Linked DNA regions of Phenylobacterium zucineum HLK1. The protein of the gene in region 1 interacts with the protein of each later gene in a pairwise test. Links are inferred from orthologs where the notes say so. Each region holds a gene or a part of one and is shown in the gene's direction. Other genes may lie near its edges. The genes, in order: ftsZ and rlmN.

Region 1 (3,235 bases):
GCGGTCCGCGACGGATGGTTGGCGATCACCACCGGCTTGGCGGGGAGGGCGTCCATGTGCTTGAGGGCCGCGATCATCCGCGCCTCGGTGTCCCGCGCCGGATCGGCGGGCCACGGCTCCCGCCGGTTGTAGCCCTTCTCGATGCCGAACAGGACATCGGCCTCATCGGCGGTCTTCGGCAGGATCACGCTGGAGTGCTCGGCCGCAGGGGTGTCCAGCTCCATGCCGAAGAACTGGATCAGGCCCGGGACCTGGCGGCGGGACTGCACCAGCTCGGGATAGGCCTTCTCGCGGTTCAGCCGCGAGTGGTTCGGCCCCCCGTGGTCGGTGGCGACCATCCAGCGCAGCCCGTGCCGGAGCGCCATGCGGGCGTTCGTCGGGATGCTGTTGCTGGAGTCCCCGCCGATGATCGGCTCGGGCGGGGAGGCCCCGTCGGCCGCGGGCTTCCAGTCGGCGCTGTACCAGCTGTGGACGTGGTGGTCCCCCGCCTGCCAGCGGCGCTGCGCCGGATCGGCCCGGCTGGCGGGAGCCCCCGGCGCCGGCGCGAAGCCTGTCCCGTGGCCATGGGGCCCGTGAGCGTTCGCTGCAGCCGGCAGCAGCACGAGCGCCGCCGCGCCCACCGATAGAAGTCGCCGCACGGCCGCCCCCTCGAACGCGAGGCCGCCGACCCGGCCTCCTTGGCGCGAGCAGCTAGCGGCGGGGGGTCTCAGGACGGCGACAGGCGGTTGACGGATTTGCGACGGCGACGGGTTGACGCAGCGGCGCCCGCGGGCGCCGGCGCGGCGTTGCGGGAATCCTTGTGGGGAAAGGGGTTTTTTCGTTCCGGCCAAGCTCGCCCGAACGGCGACTCGCGCTATGGGCTTAACCCCCGATTAAGGATGTCGGTCGCCTAGTAAACCCATCCTTAAACAGGATGCGTCGGTGGGCGGGTCGCCGGCGCCAAGACCGCATTTGGAAGGACGCGAAGGTCCATGGCCATTTCCCTCTCCGCGCCGCGCGCCACAGAACTGAAGCCGCGGATCGTCGTGTTCGGCGTCGGCGGCGCCGGCGGCAACGCCGTCAACAACATGATCGAGGCGGGGCTCGAGGGGGTGGAGTTCGTCGTCGCCAACACCGACGCCCAGCAGCTCCAGTTCTCCAAGACCGAGCGCCGCATCCAGCTCGGCGTGCAGGTCACCCAGGGCCTGGGCGCGGGCGCCCATCCCGAAGTCGGCATGAGCGCGGCCGAGGAGAGCATCCCCGAGATCGGCGAGCACCTCGACGGCGCCCACATGGTCTTCATCACCGCCGGCATGGGCGGCGGCACCGGCACGGGCGCGGCCCCGATCATCGCCAAGTGCGCGCGTGAGCGCGGCATCCTGACGGTCGGCGTCGTCACCAAGCCGTTCCACTTCGAGGGCCGCCACCGGATGCGCCTGGCCGACGCCGGCATCCAGGAGCTGCAGCGCTACGTCGACACCCTGATCGTCATCCCGAACCAGAACCTGTTCCGCGTGGCCAACGAGCGGACGACCTTCGCCGAGGCCTTCGGCATGGCCGACCAGGTCCTGCACTCGGGCGTGCGTTCGATCACCGACCTGATGGTGCTGCCTGGCCTCATCAACCTCGATTTCGCCGACGTCCGCACGGTCATGACCGAGATGGGCAAGGCGATGATGGGCACCGGCGAGGCGACCGGCGACGACCGCGCCCTGATGGCCGCCCAGAACGCCATCCAGAACCCGCTGCTGGACGAGGTGTCCCTGAAGGGCGCCAAGGCCGTGCTGGTCAACGTGACCGGCGGCCTCGACATGACCCTGCTGGAAGTCGACGAGGCGGCGAACGCCATCTCCGAGCAGGTCGATCCGGAAGCCAACATCATCTTCGGCGCGGCCTTCGATCCGACCCTGGAAGGCATGATCCGCGTGTCGGTCGTCGCCACCGGCATGGACGGCGCCTCGATCGCCGCCATCGAGCCCAAGGTCGAGCGCCGCTCGATCACCGCCGAGCCGCTGCGGGCCACCGTCAGCCCGCGGGCCGAGGCCCCGGCCCAGCCGGTCGCCGCCGCGCCCCAGCCCGAGCCGGTCCTCGCCGCCGAGGCCCGCGAGGAGGAGCAGCCCGACATCTTCGACGCTGCGGCCGCCGAGGTCGCCGAACAGCCGGCCTTCGCGCCGGTGCGCCGGATCGTCGACGAGTCCGTGGCCGAGCCCGAGGACGAACCGCTGTTCGCCGAGCCGGCCTACGAGCCGCGCAAGCCCCGCGGCGGCTTCCTGAGCCTGTTCGGCGGTCGCCCGCGCTACGACGCCCCGCCGGCCGCGCCGCAGGCGCGGATGGACACCCGGCCCGCGGCCTCGGCCGCCCCGATGGCGGCCCCGGTTCGCGGGGGCGCCCAGCCGCTGGAGGCGCCGCAGCTGGCCGAGGAGCCCGACACGGCCGAGGACCTGGAGATTCCGTCCTTCCTGCGCCGTCTCGCCAACTAGGCGGAACTGTCACAGAATCGCGAAAGCAGGGGGCGGGGCCCCCTGCTATCCTTGCGTCCGTCAGCCTGCGAGGGAGGACGGACAATGGCCTATCAGCGCGTCATCTGGGTATCGCCGCTGGCGGACGGCTGGACCGTCCGCTGCGCCGAGCTGGAGCCGTTGGTGTTCCGGTCGGGCCGCCGCGCCGAGGAGCAGGCCAAGGCGCTCGCCGCCTGCCTCGCCCGCCTGGGGCGCGACGCCCAGGTGCGCATCCAGGACCGCTCGATGAACCTCGTCGGCACGCAGCACTTCCCCGCGGACTGAGGCCCTCCTGAGCGGCGAGCCGCGGGAAACAAAGCGAAACAGCAAGTGTTTTGCTGCGCTGCATCAAACCGCCCTATGCACGAGTTGAGGGCGAAGGCTCGGTCGCTGTCCCGGTGTCACGGGAAGGGGCCGGACCGGTTGTGTTTGTGGAAGGTCCCGGTTTGTCCGCACCCGTGTTCCAGCACACCGTCAAGGCGCCGGCCCTGTTCGCGGGCGTGGGCGTCCACACCGGCGCGTACACGCGCGTGGCGGTGCGTCCGGCCGCGGCCGACACGGGGATCGTCTTCGTGCGGACCGACGTCTCCGGGAGCGACAACCGCATCGCCGTCTCGCCCGAGGCGGTCTGCAAGACCCAGCTCGGCACGGTGGTCGGCAACGCCGCTGGCGTCACGGTCTCGACCATCGAGCACCTGATGGCGGCCCTCGTCATGCTCGGCGTCGACAACGCCGTCGTCGAGGTGGACGGCCCCGAG
Region 2 (3,147 bases), 1.3 Mb from region 1 along the record:
GCCGGCGGCGAAGCCCACCACGAGGTACTTGCCCTCCCAGGCGATGGAGCGGAGCGCCGGCTCGGCGTAGGCGTCGCCGATGGCGTCGTAGATCACGTCGGCGCCGTTCGGGCCCGTGGCCTCCTTGAACAGCTGCGCCAGCTGCTTCTGGCCGTCCTTGTCGAACGGGCCCTTCGGATAGACGACGCCCGCCGCCGCGCCCTTGGACAGGCACAGGTCCACCTTCTCCTGGCTGGAGGCGGCGGCGATCACCTTGGCGCCCACCGCCTTGCCGAGCTCGACGGCGGCCAGGCCGACGCCGCCGGCGGCGCCCAGGACCAGCATCGTCTGGCCGGCCTTCAGCTGCGCCCGGTCCTTCAGGGCGTGCCAGCTGGTGCCGTAGGTCATGATGAAGGCGGCCGCCTCGTCGAACGGCATCGAGTCGGGGATCTTCACCAGCCGAGCGGCCTCCAGGGCCAGCTCCTGCGCCATCCCGCCCCAGCCGGTGTTGCCCAGCACCCGGTCGCCCGGCTTCACGTGGGTCACGCCCTCGCCGACGCTCTTGACGATCCCGGCGATCTCGCCGCCGGGCGAGAACGGCCGCTCGGGCTTGAACTGGTACTTGTCCTCGATGATCAGCACGTCGGGGAAGTTGACGCCGATGGCCTTCACCTCGACGACCGCCTGGCCGGCCTTGGCCTGCGGGGCCGGCACGTCCTCCAGCACCAGCTTGTCCGGACCGCCGACTTCCTTGCTCAACAGGGCCTTCATGCGCGCCTCTCCCAATGCTGCAAGCCGCGGACGCTAGCCACTCGAACGCCCGTTTGAAAGGCCGGATTTGGTGCGGGCGGCGCGCTCACCTATATTCCGCGCCCTCAGCGAAGGACCTGATCCCTTGGGCGTGACCCTCGACCTTGCCCGCGCGCCGGCGCAGCCGCTTGCGCCGTCCAGACCCAACCTCTCGGGGATGACCCGGGCGGAGCTGGCCGCCTGCCTGGTCGAGCTGGGCGTCGTGCGGCCCGAGAAGGCCAAGATGCGCGCCTCGCAGCTCTGGCGCTGGATGCACCACTACGGCGTCACCGACTTCGAGAAGATGACCGACGTGGCCAAGGAGACCCGGGCGGCGCTGGCCGAGGTCTGCGCGATCTCCCGTCCCCAGGTGGTCGAGCGCCAGGTCTCCAAGGACGGCACGCGCAAGTGGCTGATCCGCATGGCGCCGGGCATCGAGGTCGAGACCGTCTACATCCCCGACGTGGGCCGGGCCGGCGCCCTGTGCGTCAGCTCGCAGGTCGGCTGCACCCTGAACTGCACCTTCTGCCACACCGGCACCCAGGCCCTGGTGCGCAACCTGACCGCCGCCGAGATCGTGGCCCAGGTGCAGGTCGCCCGCGACGACCTCGGCGAATGGCCCTCGCCCAAGGAGGACCGCCGGCTCTCGAACATCGTGTTCATGGGCATGGGCGAGCCGCTCTACAACCTCGACAACGTCGCCGCCGCCATCGACATCATCGCCGACAACGAAGGCATCGCCATCTCGCGGCGGCGGATCACCGTCTCGACCTCGGGGGTCGTGCCCGAGCTCGCCGCCCTGGGCGAGCGGACCCAGGCGATGCTGGCCATCTCGCTGCACGCCACCAACGACGAGCTGCGCGAGAAGCTGGTCCCGCTGAACCGGAAGTACCCGATCGCCGAGCTGATGGCGGCGATCCGCGCCTATCCGGGCCTGTCCAACTCCAAGCGGGTGACGTTCGAGTACGTCATGCTGAAGGGGGTCAACGACAGCCCGGCCGAGGCCAAGGCCCTGGTGAACCTGCTCAAGGGCGTTCCGGCCAAGATCAACCTGATCCCGTTCAACCCCTGGCCCGGCAGCCAGTACGAGTGCTCGGACTGGGGGACCATCGAGCGGTTCGCCGCGGTGCTGAACCGCGCGGGCTACGCCAGCCCGATCCGCACGCCGCGCGGACGCGACATCCTGGCCGCCTGCGGCCAGCTGAAGAGCGAGAGCGAGAAGCTGCGGGCCAGCGCCCGGCGCAAGCTGGCGGCGGGCGGCTGACCTGACCCGTCCACGCGTGCTAACGGTGACGCCTCAAGTTCCGGGGAGTGTGCATGCCTACGCCTTCGCCTGAGATCCAGGCATTCGCCACCGGCTTCCCCATCACCCTGCTGCACATCGCCGTCACCATCCTGATCCTGATGGGGGCCTCGGCGCTGTACATCCTGCTGACGCCGCACAAGGAGATCACCCTGATCCGCGAGGGCAACACCGCCGCGGCGGTGTCCCTGGGCGGGGTGATGCTGGGGCTGTCGATCCCGCTGGCGGTGTCGCTGCAGGCCTCGACCAACCTGATCGAGATCGGCCTGTGGGGCGCGGCGACGGTGGTGGTCCAGCTGCTGGTCTTCCGCCTGGTGGACATCCTGCTGCGCGGCCTGCCCCGCCGCATCCAGGACGGCGAGATGTCGGCGGCCGCCCTGCTGGTCGGCGCCAAGCTCTCCACGGCCGTGATCGTGGCCGCGGCGGTGACGGGCTAGCCCGATGCACTTCCCCCGCCTGCCGGACTGGCTGGTCTATTCGGCGGTCGTGCTGGCGCTGCTGTTCGCGGCGCTGGGCCGGGGCGAGCGGGCCGACGCGCCACCGCCGCCGCCGGACGTGGCCGCCCCGCTGGGCGAGGCGATCGGGCCGGCCTCGCCGTTCGACCCTTCGGTGGTGGTGGACGTGCCGAGCGAGAACGGGCCGGCGACCGGCACCGCCTTCTCGATCGCCGAGTCCGGCGTCTGGCTCACCGCCCGGCACGTGGTGGAGGGCTGCGCGCGGGCCGCCCTGGTGGTCGGCGACGGCGTCGGCGTGGCGACCACGGTCCGGGTCGATCCCCGCGGCGAGGCGGCCGTGCTGCTTACCGAGGGCGGCGCCGATCCCCTGCCGCTGGCGCTGAACGAGCCCCTGCGCCGGGGCCAGCGGGCCTATCATCCGGGCTTCCCGCAGGGCGAGCCGGGCGAGGCCACCTCGCGCCTGCTGGGCCGCGAGACGCTGGTGGTGCGCGGCCGCGGCGCGCGCAGCGAGCCGGTGCTGGTCTGGGCCGAGACCGGCCGTACCGAGGGCCTGGAGGGCACGCTCGGCGGCCTCTCCGGCGCGCCGGCGCTCGACGCCCAGGGCCGGGTGGTCGGGGTGAC

The links.
Region 2: the proteins of ftsZ (region 1) and rlmN interact in binary tests that used the Escherichia coli proteins (3 or more experiments, as listed by UniProt). The link is inferred for Phenylobacterium zucineum HLK1 from one-to-one orthologs.

Annotation. Positions count from the first base shown.
Region 1 is NC_011144.1:2,621,767-2,625,001, reverse strand. Bases 291-3,215 are described here. They hold ftsZ (cell division protein FtsZ), read left to right. Parts: upstream 291-971; coding sequence 972-2,459; downstream 2,460-3,215. Other genes in these bases: lpxC (UDP-3-O-acyl-N-acetylglucosamine deacetylase), read left to right, coding at 2,936-3,215; PHZ_RS12800 (hypothetical protein), read left to right, coding at 2,544-2,762; PHZ_RS12810 (CehA/McbA family metallohydrolase domain-containing protein), read right to left, coding at 291-638. Also shown: more of PHZ_RS12810, read right to left, coding at 1-290; more of lpxC, read left to right, coding at 3,216-3,235. UniProt on the Escherichia coli protein: Essential cell division protein that forms a contractile ring structure (Z ring) at the future cell division site. The regulation of the ring assembly controls the timing and the location of cell division.
Region 2 is NC_011144.1:3,940,263-3,943,409, reverse strand. Bases 117-2,953 are described here. They hold rlmN (23S rRNA (adenine(2503)-C(2))-methyltransferase RlmN), read left to right. Parts: upstream 117-874; coding sequence 875-2,032; downstream 2,033-2,953. Other genes in these bases: PHZ_RS19260 (S1 family peptidase), read left to right, coding at 2,513-2,953; PHZ_RS19265 (DUF350 domain-containing protein), read left to right, coding at 2,086-2,508; PHZ_RS19275 (NADPH:quinone oxidoreductase family protein), read right to left, coding at 117-750. Also shown: more of PHZ_RS19275, read right to left, coding at 1-116; more of PHZ_RS19260, read left to right, coding at 2,954-3,147.